DNA from 4 places in the Shewanella sp. Actino-trap-3 genome. Region 1 is predicted to be linked to each of the others. Evidence: predicted binding sites of a transcription regulator. Region 1 holds the regulator's gene; each other region holds the start of a gene.
The links. The regulator LexA, encoded in region 1, represses DNA repair genes until DNA is damaged. The targets are predictions, from matches to a motif close to TACTGTATNNNNATACAGTA.
Positions count from the first base shown of each region.

Region 2: CXF80_RS06845 (DNA topoisomerase III) is a predicted target of LexA. The motif match lies at 2,275-2,294, and genes of this name have one in related genera.
Region 3: CXF80_RS02790 (YebG family protein) is a predicted target of LexA. The motif match lies at 855-874, and genes of this name have one in related genera.
Region 4: dinG (ATP-dependent DNA helicase DinG) is a predicted target of LexA. The motif match lies at 2,105-2,124, and genes of this name have one in related genera.

Region 1 is NZ_PJCE01000001.1:2,901,959-2,906,588, forward strand. Features, by position in the region: gene plsB (glycerol-3-phosphate 1-O-acyltransferase PlsB) at 1-1,055, opposite strand, end outside; gene lexA (transcriptional repressor LexA) at 1,320-1,934, shown strand; gene CXF80_RS12415 (cell division inhibitor SulA) at 1,931-2,437, shown strand; gene coxB (cytochrome c oxidase subunit II) at 2,833-4,434, shown strand; gene ctaD (cytochrome c oxidase subunit I) at 4,444-4,630, shown strand, end outside.
Region 2 is NZ_PJCE01000001.1:1,597,272-1,601,901, reverse strand. Features, by position in the region: gene CXF80_RS06855 (CvpA family protein) at 1-156, shown strand, start outside; gene purF (amidophosphoribosyltransferase) at 190-1,704, shown strand; gene CXF80_RS06845 (DNA topoisomerase III) at 2,348-4,324, shown strand.
Region 3 is NZ_PJCE01000001.1:627,270-631,899, forward strand. Features, by position in the region: gene CXF80_RS02785 (paraquat-inducible protein A) at 47-673, opposite strand; gene CXF80_RS02790 (YebG family protein) at 886-1,179, shown strand; gene CXF80_RS02795 (GAF domain-containing protein) at 1,229-1,687, shown strand; gene proQ (RNA chaperone ProQ) at 1,965-2,576, shown strand; gene prc (carboxy terminal-processing peptidase) at 2,599-4,630, shown strand, end outside.
Region 4 is NZ_PJCE01000001.1:172,291-176,920, forward strand. Features, by position in the region: gene dinG (ATP-dependent DNA helicase DinG) at 1-2,073, opposite strand, end outside; gene CXF80_RS00805 (DNA polymerase II) at 2,188-4,587, shown strand.

The sequences.
Region 1 (4,630 bases):
GCTCCGCCACGACGGAACATAGGCCCAGCAGGCCAAAAGTTAAGATTAATACCGGCTGCAATGTGCGGTGGAACCATACCCTGATAATACAAAATATATGACAAGAGTAAGTAATCCATATGACTACGATGACAAGGCACATAGACAATTTCATGGCCGTCATGATGTAACTGCCTTATCTGTTCTGCACCTTTGATATTGATACCACTGTATAATTTGTTCCATAACCAGGTGAGGAAGCGCTCGGCAATGCGCACAAAACTATCAGAATAGTCAGCGGCAATTTCATCAAGGTATTCAATGGCGGTTTCACGGGCTTTCTCGACAGATACTTTTTTGTTTACCGACTCTTCTTCAATGGCTTTCTTGATTGCATCAGATTTAAGTAACGACGCAAAAAGCACTTGCCGATTCGGTAATTGCTGCCCTGTCATCACTTTGCGTTGACGGCGGAAATGCACTCGCGCAACACGGATCAATTTGTGAGCAATTCTTTTATCGGTACCGTGTTCATCAGCCATAAGACGAAGCGATAATGCATTAGAAAACTGAACAAAATTGTGGCGACCTAGAAACAAAATCATTAGCCATTTTCGCAGCCAGGTCGGGTTTTCCCTTTCAAAAAAAGCCGCTTTCATGCTGTCATCTTCTTTACCCGGTGTACGGCCCCAATAAAGGCTCACAGGCACCAACTGAATATCTAACTCAGGACATTGACGATGAAGCGCTAACAGACTGGTAAAACTATTAATAAATTTTTCACCGCTTTCGCGTTTACCAAAAAGCGGTTTGCGGCCTTCAAGACAAACGATGCGTGATACTTTGAGGCCATCCAATTGCAGTGGCTCATATGGACTGGGCATACCAAAGCTCTCAGTGATTTCGCTTAATGCAGCGGCATCACTGATTGATTCTGTTTTCATAACATAAATCAGAGGTTTAGATGGATCTAAATTAAGATCGTCAAAAGGATCATGTGGCACAACAACCGTGAGTACCATCGATTTTTGAATCCATTTTAACGCTCGTAAAAATATTGAATCTGGTTTTGACATGGTTATTTTCGCAACATAAGCCACTGTAATATTGTCGTATAGGATACCAGAAACCAGCCTGCTTACACTATCAGACCGATTTATCTTTACGCTTGAGTTCTCACTATCGGAAATAACATCAGACAATCAATACACAATAACTAATAGAAACAGGTTGTTGAATGATACTTGACCAACAATATACAAAAAAGAGTTGGTTAATACTTGCACGAACAAAAACACTGTATATAATGACAGTCACTGTATAAAAAGACAGGAACCATCATGAGACCGTTAACGCCGCGCCAAGCAGAAATTTTAGACTTAATTAAAAACAATATCACCGAAACAGGTATGCCACCCACTCGTGCTGAAATTGCGAGTCGTCTTGGCTTTAAAAGTGCTAATGCCGCCGAAGAGCATTTAAAAGCATTAGCCAAAAAAGGTTTTATCGAGATCATACCTGGTACCTCGAGAGGTATTCGTTTACCTCATGAAGAACAGCTTGAAATCGGTCTGCCACTCATTGGACAAGTTGCTGCTGGAGAGCCTATTTTGGCGCAAGAGCATGTAGAACAATATTATCAAGTTGACCCAAATATGTTTAAACCCGCCGCAGATTTTTTATTACGGGTTCGTGGTGATAGCATGAAAAATATTGGTATTTTAGAAGGCGACTTGCTCGCTGTACATAAAATGCAACAAGCGCGTAATGGTCAGGTTGTGGTGGCGCGTGTTGATGATGACGTCACCGTAAAACGATTTGAACAAAAAGGTAATATGATTTATCTGCATGCAGAAAATGAAGATTATAACCCGATAAAAGTAGATTTAAGTTGCCAAAGCCTAACCATCGAAGGGCTTGCAGTTGGCGTTATCCGTAATGGAGATTGGTCATGAACAAACTAATGGGCGTAGCGCCACGTCACCCAGGCTTATGGGTAGATTTAACTGAAACAGATCTGCATGGCAACCAAACCATTCAAACATTACAAACTGTCACCCAAGGTGAAGCAGAACTGAGTCAATTGTGTAGCCAACTGGCAACGTTGAGCCAGCAAGGCAGATGGGTTGTATTAATTAGTCCACCTCACATAGGCTATAAGCATATGCTGGCCAGTGCTGGAGTGAGAATGGATCGTATTTTACTGGTGCACACCAAAGATGAAGTCGAAACATTATGGGCCATGGAAAAAGCACTCACGAGCGGAACTTCTAGTGCAGTGGTTACTTGGACAAGTTCACTCGATGCTCGCGATAGTCGTCGATTGGAAATTGTCGCTAAGAGCGCGCGAGCATTAGGCGTGGTAATTGAAGATGTGAATGCTCACTTACCTCACAAACATCAATTTGTTAACTCTACATTAACAAATGAAGCAGGTAATTTTTGCTCATTTCACTAAGCATAAATCCTTAATTACCAAGCCCTGCATTGAATTCAGGGCTTTTTTTCATCTTTTATTAGCCTATTTACCAACAAAGTGATCTTGATCAATGTTTAATCTACAAGTAATGTGGTTAACAAGGATGAAACATTTTTCATCCTTAATTGGATAAAATGACAGTAATCAAGATTACTGCCAGACAAATAATCCAAATAGAAATTGATAAGTTCAGTCGTAGGTACAAGTGTGGTGCACAGCTAACAATAAAAGCGTAGACAGTCTGTATACAACCACCAAAGTACTTTGAGTTCATCAAGCTTTTTTCGGGAACCGAAGAGTTTGCATAGAGCTGAGATTTACTGTGTGACTTTTCTTTGTAGTTGCTATTTTGCAATTAGCAGGGGAGTAGTCTTGTGAAGCAATGGTTGTATTTTTTATTGGTTGTGTGGGTAGCACTTCCGCTTGGGGCAACAGAAATGCCCCTCAACATGACTCAAGGCGTGACAGATATCAGTGGTAAGGTTTATGACCTCCATATGACGATTCTTTACATCTGTTGTGCTATTGGGTTAGTGGTGTTTGGGATCATGATTTATTCGATGATTTATCACCGCAAGTCAAAAGGTGCCGTTGCGGCCAATTTTCACGAAAGTACCAAAGTGGAAATTGCTTGGACCGTCATCCCTTTCATTATCTTAATCGGAATGGCTATTCCAGCCACTAAAACCTTAATTGCCATGGAAGATCCCAGCGATGCCGATCTGACCATCAAAATTACTGGGTCACAGTGGAAATGGCACTACAGCTATTTTGATAAAGACATCGAATTTTACAGCTCATTATCCACCCCCAGAGAGCAAATTGATGGCCGTGAGGCCAAAGGCGAAAATTACCTCCTTGAAGTCGATAAGCCGCTAGTACTGCCCATAAACCAAAAGGTGCGTTTCTTGATGACATCTGATGATGTTATCCACTCATGGTGGGTACCCGCTTTCGCGGTTAAAAAAGATGCCAACCCAGGCTTTATCAACGAAGCCTGGACTCGTATTGATAAGCCTGGAACTTATCGCGGTCAATGTGCTGAGTTATGCGGTAAAGACCATGGATTTATGCCTATTGTGGTACAAGCCTTATCAGAGACTGATTTTGATAATTGGTTAGTTGAACAAAAACAACTGGCCAATAATGCTGCAGTCGCTGCAGCCGCATCAATGTCACAAACCTTGTCCCTTGAAGAGCTAAACGCGCAGGGCGAGCAAGTGTACATAGCGCGGTGCGCCGCTTGTCACCAACCTAATGGGGCGGGTCTTCCCGGTGTATTCCCATCATTGATTGGCAGTCCTATCATAAAAGGCCCTGTTGACGATCACCTCAATATTGTCTTAAACGGTAAACCAGGCACCGCAATGCAAGCCTTTGCCAAGCAACTTAGCGCCATAGAAATTGCCGCAGTGATTACCTTTGAGCGAAATGCTTGGGGCAACAATAGTGGCGATGTTGTTCAAGCAGCTGATGTGGGTAACTTCTCAAGTAGTAACGCGTCAAGCACTGAGCCAATCGATGCCGTAGCCGATGCAGCAAGTACCATTGCTGCAACAACGACAGACGTTACCGATGCGGCCACAGAAAAAACCATTCAAGCTATAGAAGCCGTTGCCAAGGTTGTGACACCTGAAGTTGTTGCAGCGGCAGATCTGCCCACCTTAACCTTGGAGCAATTAATCGCTGAAGGTGAGCAGGTTTATGCCACTGTTTGTGCTGCATGTCACCAAGCCACTGGCGCTGGTTTACCCGGCGCTTTCCCTTCACTTATTGGCAGCCCTGTCGTTAGCGGACCGGTTAGCGGACATATCGATATCGTTATGAACGGCAAACCAGGCACCGCAATGCAAGCATTTAGTAGTCAACTCAGCCCTCAAAAAATGGCGGCAGTGATTACTTATGAGCGCAATGCGTGGGGCAATAATTCTGGCGAGGCGGTGCAAGCTGCCGATGTCGCTAGCCATGGACAGTAGGGGAAAACAATGAGCACAACAACGCACGATACAATTGCTACCGCTCATGATGATCATCATCACGGAGCGCCGAAAGGGCTAATGCGCTGGCTACTCACCACTAACCATAAAGATATCGGCTCGCTGTATTTATGGTTTAGTTTCATTATGTTTCTAACTGGCGGTGCGATGGCTATGGTCATTCGAGCTGAGTTAT
Region 2 (4,630 bases), 1.3 Mb from region 1:
ATTGTTAGCGCATTACTGTTTTTTATGGATGCTTTTACGGCATTCCCTGACACGAAATGGTGGCAGGATTCTGTACTTGTACCTGAATTTGGCGTGGTTATTCAGTGGTTTTTTGACTATGTCGAAAATACCTCAAGCTTTGTACCCAAAATATAATCATAAAACACTTTACAGTGAGGAACCTTACCCATGTGTGGTATCGTCGGAATAGTAGGAAAATCAACAGTTAATCAGACCATTTATGATGCGCTGACTGTGCTTCAACATCGTGGTCAAGACGCAGCAGGTATTGTGACTGTTGACATGAATGCGTTTCGTTTACGTAAAGCAAACGGCTTAGTCAAAGATGTGTTTGAACCTAAACATATGCAGCGTTTACAAGGTAATGCCGGTATTGGACATGTTCGTTATCCAACCGCGGGCAGCTCGAGTGCATCAGAGGCGCAACCGTTTTATGTTAACTCGCCATTTGGTATTTCGTTAGCGCATAACGGTAACTTGACCAATACGCTTGATCTGGCGGAAAGCCTCGTCAGAAAACGTCGTCATGTTAACACCACCTCTGACTCCGAAATCTTGTTAAACCTGTTAGCCGATGAGTTACAAGAGACGCGCAGTTTAACCTTAAGTGCAGATGAAGTGTTTGATGCGGTTGCCAAAGTGCATGCGCAAACCCGTGGTGCTTATGCGGTAGTGGCAATGATCATCGGCCAAGGCCTAGTAGCGTTCCGCGATCCATTTGGTATTCGTCCTTTGGTACTTGGTAAGCATGAAACCGCAACTGGTACTGAGTATATGGTTGCTTCAGAAAGTGTTGCTTTGGATGCCGTGGGTTTTGAAGTGATGCGTGACGTAGCACCTGGTGAGGCTGTTTATATTTCACTTGATGGCCAGTTATTTACCCGTCAATGTGCTGTAGACCCAAGCTATGCTCCGTGTATTTTTGAATTCGTTTATTTTGCTCGTCCAGATTCGAGCATCGACAAAATCTCTGTGTATGCCAGTCGCGTAAACATGGGCGCTAAGTTAGGCGAAAAAATTAAGAAAGAATGGGAAGACCATGACATTGATGTCGTTATTCCTATTCCAGAGACATCGTGCGATATCGCATTAGAAATTGCTCGTTGTATGGATTTACCGTACCGTCAAGGTTTTGTTAAAAACCGTTATATTGGTCGTACGTTTATCATGCCAGGTCAGCAAGAACGTAAAAAATCAGTACGTCGTAAATTGAACGCAATTAATACTGAGTTCAAAGGTAAAAACGTATTACTGGTTGATGATTCAATCGTTCGTGGCACCACGTCTGAGCAGATCATTGAAATGGCGCGTGAAGCCGGGGCAAAGAAAGTGTATTTTGCTTCAGCAGCCCCTGAAATCCGTTTTCCTAACGTGTACGGAATTGATATGCCGACCTCTAATGAGTTGATTGCTCATGGTCGTGATGCTGACGAAATTGCCAAAATCATTGGTGCCGATGGCATTATTTTCCAAGACTTGAGCGACTTAATTGAAGCCGTAAGAATGGAAAATCCAGAGATTAAGCGTTTTGAAACATCAGTGTTCGACGGTCATTATATTACCAATGACGTTGACCAAGCTTACTTGGATCATTTAACCCAATTACGTAACGATGATGCCAAAGCTAATCGCTCAAAGGACATAGGCACTAATTTAGAAATGCACAATGAGTGTCATCCATAAGTTAACCACTGTTTGTTAGTGATAAAAACCAGCATAATTTATGCTGGTTTTTTTTGCTTTAAAAGACTAAGAACTAGGTCGCTTCGCGGCTAGAGGCTATAAGAGTGATAACAAGCGAACGCTGCGCCTAGATGCCTAGCTACTAGGACGCTTCGCTGCTAGAGGCTATAAGAGCGATAACAAGCGATGACGAGCGATAAAGATCGATAACAAGCGAACGAGCAGGAAGCAGCCCGCCCTAGCATCTAGGTGTTTAATTGCTCATATCGTTGTTTCCGTAAGCGAAGCGTTCCTTCTTTTGTGTTGTTATGCTTTTATAGCCGCGAAGCGAACTAGCAGGACGTAGTCCGTTCTAGCGTCTAGGCTTTTTATCGCTTTATCGTGGTTACCGTAAGCGAAGCGTTCCTTCTTTTTGTGCTGTTATGCTTTTATAGCCGCGAAGCGACCTAGCAGGACGCAGTCCGCTCTAGGGTCTAGGCTTTTCGCTGTTATGCTTTTATTGTAATGATTTACGCCGATAAGGGGTTAATTATTTCATATTTGCAGCTTGGCGTATTTAACGCTAATCTATACTGTAAATTTATACAGTTAAGTGGCGCAGTTCGGTTTGTCATATTGAACGCTAACGCCCCAACAGTGGATTATGATTTTATATATTGCTGAAAAACCCAGTCTAGGTCGTGCGATTGCCGATGTGTTGCCAAAGCCACATAAAAAAGGTGATGGCTATATCATTGCCGCCAATGGTGATTGCGTGTCATGGTGTATTGGCCATTTATTAGAGCAAGCCGAGCCTGATGCGTACGATGATGCATTTAAGTCGTGGAAACTCGAGCATTTGCCAATTGTCCCGCAAACGTGGAAGTTGCAGCCCAAACCCAAAACGCGCAGTCAACTTACGGTGTTGCGTAAACTGGTAAAGCAAGCATCATCGATAATTAATGCTGGCGATCCAGATAGAGAAGGGCAGTTGCTGGTCGATGAAGTGATTTCTTATTTGGGCGTAAAGGGTGACAAGCTTAACCAGGTACAGCGGCTGTTAATCAGCGACTTAAACCCCCAAGCGGTCAAACGTGCGCTAGGGCAGTTACGCAGCAATCGTGAGTTTATTCCTTTATCGACTTCTGCATTAGCCCGCAGCCGTGCTGATTGGCTGTATGGCATGAACATGACCCGCGCATATACCATTCAAGGGCGTAAGGTCGGTTATCAGGGCGTATTATCAGTTGGCCGAGTTCAAACCCCTTTGCTTGGGTTAGTCGTACGCCGCGATGAAGAAATTGCTGCATTTACCTCAAAACCTTTTTATGAAGTGTTAGCGCATTTGCTGACCGATCAGCAACAAGGTTTTAGTGCTAAATGGAAGCCTAGTGAGGCTTGCCAGCCCTATATGGACGAAGATGGACGGGTATTAGCTAAAGGCTTAGCCGAAAATGTGGTTGCCCGCATTAATGGTAAACCCGCTGAAGTGACAAAACTTGAAGCCAAAGATAAGCGCCAAAACCCGCCATTACCTTATAGTTTATCAGCACTGCAAATCGATGCCGCAAAACGCTTTGGGCTATCGGCGAAAGAGGTGCTTGATACCTGCCAAAGTTTGTATGAAAAACATAAATTGATTACTTATCCGCGCTCAGACAGTCGCTATTTACCTAAAGAGCAGCATACTTTGGCACCGAAAGTATTGAATGCTGTGCTCAAAGGCGTTTCTGCCTTGGTTGATGGTTGCGACTCACCTAATGCCAAGCTTAAATCTAAAGCGTGGGATGACAGTAAAGTGGATGCTCACCATGCCATTGTGCCTACCGAGAAAGTGGCTAACTTAGCTGCACTATCAGGTAATGAAGCAAAGTTGTACCAACATGTTGCGCGGCAATATTTAGCCCAGTTTTATCCCGCTTATATTTATGCAGAAACCGCAGTTGAAGTGACGATTGCTGGTGGCTTGTTTACCACTAAAGCGCGTCAAGACAAAAGCTTAGGCTGGAAACAGCTCTTTAAACGGGCAGCCACAGCAAATCAAGCTAATAACAGTCAAGCGAATACTGGTTCAACTCACAGTGAAGACGATAACGACGATGCCGTTCAGTCGTTACCGCCATTGGTTAACGGGCAGGTGTTGCATTGTCAGCGTGGTGAATTATTGGAGAAAACGACTCAAGCGCCGAAGCATTTTACCGACGCCACATTATTAGGTGCCATGACCGGAATTAGTCGTTATGTTACTGATAGTGAAATTAAGAAAATCCTCAAAGAAACCGACGGCCTAGGCACCGAAGCGACTCGTGCTGGGATTATTGAATTATTATTTAAGCGTGGATACCTTATTCGGCAAGGTAAATCGATATTGGCCACTCCGGTTGGCACTGGCTTGATCCGCAGCTTACCAGAATCAGCAACTACACCTGACATGACCGCGTTATGGGAAAATAACCTTGATGCCATCAGCCAAAAAAGACTGAAGTACGATGCGTTTATGCAGCCATTACTCAGCCAGTTAGATGGTTTAATAACCCAAGCATCGAGCCAGTTACCATCAGCATTACAAGGTGTCGCCAGTACCACACCGAAACGCAGTTTTAAAAAGCCTTATAAAAAGAAAGCTAAATCGAAAAGCTAAGAGGGTAACAAGTGGTGAAAAGCGATAACGAACGGTGACAAGCGAACGCTGCGCTTTTTTGTTAAGTCAAAAGTCTAGGCGCTAGGTCACTTCGCGGCTAGAGGCTATACAAGCAAAGTTAAACATTGGCGACTCACCAATGAAAACACTTGAGAATAACGGCGAGAGTATATACCTGGCGAAATCTGCTGCGTTAAATCAATCATATGTCCTAAGACTAAATATCTAGAGAGTCATTGATTGATAAAACCTATCTTTATTTTGTTTGAATCGTCATAAAAGGTTATCGTCATCTAAGTTGAAAGA
Region 3 (4,630 bases), 2.3 Mb from region 1:
TTCGGTAGGGAGCAAGGTGGGTTTATCTGGGGGTGCAATAGGAAGATTAGTCATCAACATAGCCCCACATATGTTCTAGGTTATATTCACGTTGTAAAAATAAAATGATGATAAACAACATCGTAAAACAGAAGGTACCCATACCGAAATACACATCTGAAAAATCAGATAATTGGAATGCCGACACTAAAAAGCTAATCACATAAATTTCTAACATGGTCATTTGCGATATTAAGCCATGGTTTTTTAACAATGTGGTGTACGCTCTTTGCCAAAATGAACTGTGTAATTTTAGCTTTACAACGACAACCTGAGTCAGAATCGACAATATTAATAATCCAGGGGCGATAACAGCCGCAACCATGACGGCTAAGCCGACAACCCAATAACCTTCAGACCAAACTGTCACCGCGGCATGCATGACTGTTGTCGTGCGGACACTGCCAAGAAAGTGAATTTCTAATACAGGTAATAAATTAGCCGGAATAAAGATAACTAATGCTGCAATGCATAACGCCAGCATGCCATTAATAGAACAATAAGGAGAATCATAAAGAGCAGTATGACAACGAGGACAAAGCGCTCTAGCACTAGAGGGCAAGGCTCGTTTTCTCACCGCCAAATCACATGATTGGCATAACGTTATAGAATCATGATCATCAAATTCATGCATGAAGAATTAGTCTAATCCATTGTGAAACACATTATTGGGTAGCGAAGAGTTAAGCCTCTCTGCTTTGCCTTATATTGGCAGATAAATGAGTCTGTTGTTCAACAATCTCAATTTTCTGTGTTTGATAATATCAGAATAATCAGAACACTTGCATCATAAGTTAACTATGTGAGATTCTATGCACTGTATATAAAAACAGTGAGGATTACATCATGGCAGTGATAACCCAATTTGTCGTGGTCAGAGAAGGGGTGGAGAAGATGACATTTATATCGAAGAAAGAGGCTGATGCCTACGATAAGATGCTTGATATTTCCGATAACCTGGTGCCGTTTCTTATTAAGGCGGACCTCGGACTTGATGAAAATAAATGCGAACAACTGGCATTTTATCTAGCAAACAATAAAGATGAGCTTTCTAACTTGCTAAAAGGCATCGTACAGGTTAAAAACGCTCCTACAGCTAAAACCAAAAAGACTGCGGCTAAAAATACACCACTAGAATAGCGGCGTTAATCACTCTGTTTTCGAGTGAATGTCAGCTTAAGGAATGGAAATGAAAACCGAATTTTACCAAACATTAAATCGTCAAGCACAAGCTTTACTTGAAGGCGAAGATGATTTAATTGCGGCAATGGCAAATTTTTCAGCGTTGCTAAACGACAACTTAGCAGACCTCAACTGGGCTGGTTTTTATATCAAGCGTGGTGAGCAATTAGTACTAGGGCCTTTTCAAGGTAAAGTGGCTTGTACCCGTATCATTATGGGTAAAGGTGTATGTGGCACTGCTGCAGCGGAAAATAAAACCCAACGAGTGGCAGACGTGCATCAATTTGACGGCCATATAGCATGTGATTCTGCCAGTAACTCAGAAATAGTGATCCCTGTTAGACACGGCCATGAGGTTGTGGCAGTGTTAGATATCGACAGCCCATTATTGAATCGATTCGATCAAGATGATCAAATTGGTTTAGAATATATGGTAAAAAGCTTCGAAACTTGCCTATTTGGTTAAATAGCGAACAATTTTGATTAAATCATGGTCGCATTCGCTGTCGCGGGCTTTATAATATGCCGCTGTACGCATTTGTGCTGGATTTACTGATGATCGATGATTAAGCTGACAGTAAGTTTGGTTAAATTGTTAAGGTTTGTTTCTATGACTTTAGCAAACGAGCGGATAGTGATATTTTGTACGTTGAGCCTTAACAGTAAGGTTTAACGAAAGATGAACGACTGCATGGCAAATCTAATGCCGCATAATCAGTCCCTTTATTAACGTGGAAGTAAAAATGGAATCAACAGACAAGTTGACCGACACCAACGCAATTTTAGCGTATTTATATGAAACCTTTCCTTTATGCTTTATTGCTGAAGGCGAAACTAAACCATTAAAAATTGGTTTGTTTCAAGACTTGGCTGAACGGTTAGCTGATGATTCTAAAGTCAGTAAAACACAATTACGTGTAGCGCTTCGTCGTTACACAAGCAGCTGGCGCTACTTGAAAGGCGTTAAAGCGGGTGCCAAACGTATCGATCTTGAAGGTAATGAATGTGCTGAGTTAGAACAAGAACACATCGACCATGCTATTCTTACACTGAAAGAAAGCCAAGAGAAAGCCAAAGCCAAGCGTCAAGCGTTAGCGCCTAAAAAGCCTGCTAAGAAAGTTGCGCCTAAACGAGCCCCAGTGGTTAAGAAAGAACGTCCAGCTGCAGTAGTTGCGCCAGTCATTAAACTTGTGCCTGCAAAGCTTGAAGATTTGAAACAAAAGCAACGTGTGAATGTTAAATTAGGAGCCACACCAGTACCCGGTGTTGTGACTGATATTAATAAAGAAGATGTGCTTGTTCAGTTAGATACTGGTTTATCCATCAAAGTACGTGCAGAACACATACTATTATAGAAAATTTAAGGAGTACTTGTTGATGCGAAAACTTACCTTGGCCGCGTCAATTGCCTGTTTATTTGTCGGCTTTTCGGCATGGGCAATTTCACCAACGATTCAAATCAGCGAGTTACCTAAACTAGCACAAGAGCCACAGCATAAAGTGGCTAGCAAGCGAGTAACAACTTTGTTTACTCGCTCGCATTATCACCGTTTTAATCTCGATAATGCATTTTCTGAACAAATCTATTCTCGCTTCCTTGAGCAGCTTGATTATCGCCGTAATGTGCTGACTGCGGCAGACATTGCTAGCTTTAGTCAATATCAAAATCTGTTTGATAATATGCTCGAGTCAGGCAATATTAGCGCAGCATTTAAGATGTACGATGTGGTGCAAAAGCGTCGTTATGAACGTTTTTCTTACGCCTTGTCTTTGCTTGATAAAGAATTTGATTTTACCAAAGCAGGCGATTCGTATGAATTTGATCGCAAAGATGCTGCTTGGCCAAAAGATGAAGCCGAAGTTAATGACCTTTGGCGTCAGCGGGTTAAATACGATGCGTTAAACCTAAAGTTAACCGGTAAAAAATGGCCTGACATTGTTGAAGTGCTCGAGAAGCGTTATAACAATGCCATTAAGCGTTTAAGCCAAACCCAAAGTGAAGACGTATTTCAAACCGTGATGAACGCGTTTGCTCGCAGCGTTGAACCTCATACAAGTTATTTATCTCCCCGCAATGCAGAACGTTTCCAAATGGAAATGAACTTAAGCCTCGAAGGCATTGGTGCTGTGTTACAAATGGATGATGACTATACCGTTATCAAAAGTTTAGTAGCCGGAGGCCCGGCCGCAAACAGTGAAAAGTTATCACCTGAAGATAGAATTGTCGGTGTTGGCCAAAAAGATGGCGATGTAGTTGACGTTATCGGTTGGCGTTTAGATGATGTTGTTGACCTGATTAAAGGGCCAAAGGGCAGTGAAGTTGTTTTACAAATTTTACCGAAAAAAGGTGGTGCGAATGCTAAGCCTTTTGAACTGGTCATTACCCGAGATAAAATTCGCTTAGAAGATCGCGCTGCGACCTCAAAAGTGGTTGAGCCTAAAGAAGGTCAATATGCGGATCGTAAAATTGGGGTGATCCAGATCCCTGGTTTTTATATGAATTTATCCCAAGATGTAGCCAAAGAAATTACTCAACTTGAAAAAGACAATGTTGAAGGCATTATTATTGACCTTCGTGGTAATGGCGGCGGCGCGTTAACGGAAGCAACATTACTGACAGGCTTGTTTATTGATAAGGGTCCAGTGGTTCAAATCCGGGATGCCAATGGTGGTATTAATCAAAATAGTGATAACGATGGTGTCAGTGCATACAATGGCCCATTAACTGTGATGGTTGATCGTTATAGTGCATCAGCATCAGAGATTTTTGCTGCGGCTTTACAAGATTATGACCGTGCACTTATTGTGGGTGAATCGACCTTTGGTAAAGGAACCGTTCAGCAACATAAGAGTTTAGGTCGAATTTATGACATGTATGAAAAACCGATTGGTCACGTGCAATATACCATAGCTAAATTTTATCGTATTAATGGGGGCAGTACTCAGTTAAAAGGCGTCACTCCTGATGTGAGTTTTCCGACTGCATTAGCGCCTGGTGAATACGGCGAGTCAGAAGAGAAAAATGCCTTACCATGGGATAAAGTTCCAGTAGCTCAGTACAGCACGCTAGGAAATATTACCCCGATGTTGATCCAAAATCTTGATGCGAAGCATAAAGAACGCATCAGTAAAGATGTTGAGTTCAGTTATATTTATCAAGATATTAATGAGTTTAAAAAACATCATAAAGACAAAACGATATCGCTTGTTGAAAGCGAACGTATGGCCTCTCGTGAAGACGATGATAAGCGCGCTCTAGACCGGGCAAATGCTCGTAGAGTCCATGATGGTTTGGCTGCGGTAAAGTCTTTAGATGATATAGAAAAGAGCGATGACAGTAAGTTACCTGATGCTTTTTTAGATGAAACTGCTTATATTACACTTGATATGGCCGATGCTGAAAAAATGG
Region 4 (4,630 bases), 2.7 Mb from region 1:
TTCGATAACACGTCTAAAAGGAGGAAGGGCATCAATTAATGATTTGCCATAACGTTTAGTGACCAAACGACGGTCTAAAATGGTCACTCGGCCATAATCTTGCTCATTTCGTAACAGTCGGCCACAACTTTGGACTAATTTACGTGAAGCATCGGGAATTGTCAGCTGTAAAAATGGGTTACCGCCTTTTACTTTTACATATTCGGCGTGAGCTTGTTCTACCGGTGATGTAGGAACCGCAAACGGGAGCTTGGTGATGATCAAGTTTGTTAAATAGTCTCCCGGTAAATCAAGGCCCTCAGAAAAACTGCCTGTGCCGAAAATAACACTGGGTAGCCCCTCATCACAACGTTTTTTGTGCTGCGTTAATATTTGCTGGCGCGGGATTGCACCCTGAACAAAAAGCTGGTCCTTAGGGATTTTACCTTCGACGAATTCAACCACTTTGTCCATTTGCCAATATGATGCAAACAGCACTAAGGTGGCCATTTCACCATCGATTAATGTCACAATATGTTGTGCCAGTTCGGCGGTGTAATTATCGTTGGTAGGTTCATTAACCATTTGAGGAATGAATAAGGTTGCATTATTCTCATAGTCAAAAGGCGATAGTAAGGCTAAAAAGCGACTGCCATCGTTGATTGATAATCCGACTTGGTGGGCAAAATGGTTGAAGCTATTTAACGCCCGCAGCGTGGCACTGCACAATACCACTCCAGCAGCCTTTTGCCATAACATGGATTCAAGCATAAAGCCGACTTCTATGGGTGATGAACAAAATAAATAATCTTGTTGTTTGCCGGTAATTAACTCCGCCCAACGTGCCATAGGCGCGCCTTTTTTGCTGTCTTCTTTGGCCATCATCTTCCATAGCTTATGTAAGTTATCTAGCCTTTGTAAGATGAAGCCGGTTTCAGACAATAACCCTTCCGACTGATGTTTAGGCACCTCACCATCTTTGATGGCTTCATTTAAGACTGAGACCACTTTATTAAATTGCTTTACCGCGGCGCCGGATGCCGTGGCAAGATTTTCTGCCTGTATTAATAATGATTGCGGTAACTTACCGTGTTCAAAACGAAGCCTAGATTCAGGATTGGCAAATAGCTGGGGTTGAGTATCACAATAATGAGCAACTTGGGTCAGTAAATTGGTTAATTCTGTGGCGTGATCGAGCATCGCTTGAACTGGAGCGATAATATGGGTGGTTTTAAGTTGATTTTGTAATTTTGAACAGGTTTTTGATGCCTTATCTAACCAATCGCATGCTCCCCGCAGTGTCGCTTGCGCACTGGAGAAATCTCTGGCAACAAGGGGCAGGTGATGAGCTTCGTCGATGACATAAAACATGTCTTCTGGTTCAGGTAAAATGACGCCACCGCCGAGCTCTAAATCGGCAAATAGCAGGCTGTGGTTAACAATTAATACATCCCAAGTGTCGACATCTTCACGGGCTTTATGAAACGGACAATTATGGTGAGCCGACACTTGACGATGGCAACTGTGCTTATCACAACAAATTTGTTGCCATAAAAAATCAGGAATAGGATGCTCTAAGGTATCTATTTCGCCATTCCAGCGTTTTTGATGAAAATCTTGATGTAATTTTTGTAATTCATTAATTTGACTCTGATCGGGTTTAGTTTGCCACATGGCTATTTGTGAGCTGTCTTGTGCACCAATCATGGCTTCAAGTTTGGCTAAACACACATAGCGTTGACGACCTTTGACTAAACCAAACTTAAACTCAATACCTGATTGTTGTAAAAAATAAGGCAGATCCTTATGCAGTAATTGTTCTTGAAGTGCTACGGTTGCACTGGCAATGCAGACTTTCTTTTTACTGGCGATAGCTAAAGGTATCGTGCCTAATATATAGGACAAGGATTTACCAATACCCGTACCCGCCTCAACCACAATAATACGACGGTCTTTGTCATACTCACCTGCTAAAGTTTTAGATATTTCCGCTACCATATAGTTTTGTTCGCGACGAGAACGAAATTGCGGCATAGATGCGGCAATTTCTTTATAAATGGTGCGAATTTGACTTTTTATATTATCCGCTAGCATAGGAAGTATGATTTCTACATAGACTGAATTATGCTGTACATAATAACAGTGAATTAGCATGCCACGAAGTAATAAATCAAATTGAGTAAACTTGTGCAGGAATTCAAACCCGTAGTGAAGCCGACAAATCATCAACCTACTTATACCAATGTGATGGGACAAGTATTAACTCGCCATGCCATTTATCGTCATGGGCAATTAGTCCTCCAGTATTATATCAAAACCGCTCAGGGTCCTGTCTTAGCAGAACTTTATCACAGTGAGGTGATATGTTTTTGCCGTCAACAAGATGTCAATCAATTAATTAACACCGTCGGTTTTGCGCTTAAAGCGCAATCGATATCACTGATGAGCTTTGCCCATGAGCCCATTAGTGCCTTGTATCTTAAGTCAAATACGCAATTAAAATTACTCAGTCGCATTGCTAATGATGTCGGTATTAGTTTATTTGAAGCCGATATAAGGCCTGAGCAACGCTACCTTATTGAGCGTTTTATCGCCTTAGATATTGAATGCATAGGGCATTATCAAGAGGTTAATCCCGCTTCAACCATTCCAGTGTTATCGATTAATCGTGCCAGAAAAATGCCCACAAACCCACTTGCCTCGATACCGTTGAAGATGATTTCGTTGGATTTTGAGTGCAGTTTTGCCGGCGAACTCTATTCGGTTGGTTTGTATGGTGCCGATTATCAATGCGTGTTTATGGTGGGCGAACCACAACCAGAGTGTCATGACTTTATCATTTGGGTTAAGGATGAAGTTGAACTTATCCATCGATTAATTGCGTGGTTTAGCGACTATGATCCCGATATTATTATCGGCTGGGCTGTGGTGACCTTTGATTTAGCCTTGTTGTTCAAACGCTGTGTTTTACATCAAATTCCATTAATCATAGGCCGAGGTAATAGCGAACTGAGTTGGAAAGTGGCCGACAAATATCGACCTGAGACATTATCTCTACCTGGGCGTGTAGTCTTAGATGGTATTGATTGGCTTAAAGCCGCGTTTTATCAATTTGATAGCTTTTCGTTAGAGACGGTTTCGCGGCAATTATTGGCTGAAGGTAAAGCCATTGACCATGTTGAAAATCGTGGTCAACAAATTACTCATTTGTTTGAGCAAGATAAAAATGCACTGGCTTTTTATAACATGACTGATTGTCGCTTAGTGTGGGATATTTTTGAAAAAACCCAGCTATTAGATTTTGCACTTGAACGCGCTAAGTTAACCGGCTTGGAGTTTGGCCGCGTTGGCGCATCGATTGCGGCATTTTATCATTTGTATCTACCACACTTACATCGAAGTGGCTTTGTGGCACCAGCATTCCCCGCAAGTGAAGGGTTAGAAAGCCCTGGCGGCTATGTGATGTCCTCTATCCCGGGTTATTATAAAGATGTCTTAGTATTAGACTTTAAAAGCCTGTATCCGTCGATTATCAGAACATTCCTTATCGATCCTAAAGGCTTAGTCGAAGGGTTACATGCGACAAATTTACATAATGATACCACCGCCGTGGATGGCTATTTAGGCGCTAAATTTAGCCGGGACAAGCCCATTTTACCGGCATTAGTCGCCAGCCTTGCAGAACAAAGAGAGCGGGCTAAACGTGATAAAAATGCCCCTTTATCGCAAGCGATAAAAATTATTATGAATTCATTATATGGCGTGCTTGGCTCTCGAGGCTGCGTATTTCATGATGCAAAATTAGCCAGTTCTATTACCATGCGCGGTCATCAAATAATGAAACTGACCAAACAATGGATAGAAGAATGCGGCTATCAGGTGATTTATGGTGATACTGATTCCACATTTGTGTGGTTAGGGAATAATCATGGCATCAAAGATATTCAAGCCGTCGGTAAACACCTGTCGGTATCAATTACTCAACGTTGGCTTGATTGGTGCGCACAAGAATACCAATTAAGCAGTTATCTAGAACTCGAATTTGAAACACATTTTGAACAGTTTATTATGCCCACGCTTAGGGGCTCAGATGAAGGCAGCAAAAAGCGTTATGTCGGTGCGGTGTTCAATGATGAGCAACAATTGAAGCTGACTTTTAAAGGCATGGAGCAGGTGAGAAGTGATTGGAGCCCGATAGCGCGTAGGATGCAATATCATTTGTATGAACTGTTTTTCAAAGGTGAGGATATCATTGATTACCTGAGCAATGAGATCGCGGCCATTAACAATGGTGCCAGAGACGATGAACTCATTTTTAAAAAGCGCTTAAGACGCAACGTTGAAGATTATACCGCTAAATCATCACCCCATGTAAAAGCGGCTAAACAGCTTGGTGAAATTTTAGGCGACGTCAACGTTACTCGAAAAGGTCAACAAATCCGCTACATCATGACTCTTACTGGTGCCCAAGCCATTGAAGCAAAGACACAAAATATTGATTATGAATATTACATTAGTAAACAAATTAAACCCATCGCAGAGCCTATTTTGCAACTGTGTGGACATAGCTTTGACTCACTGGTAAATAATCAACTCATATTGCTTTAAGTTTACTAACCTAAGCCTCTACTTTATGTCTTTTAGCGCGAGA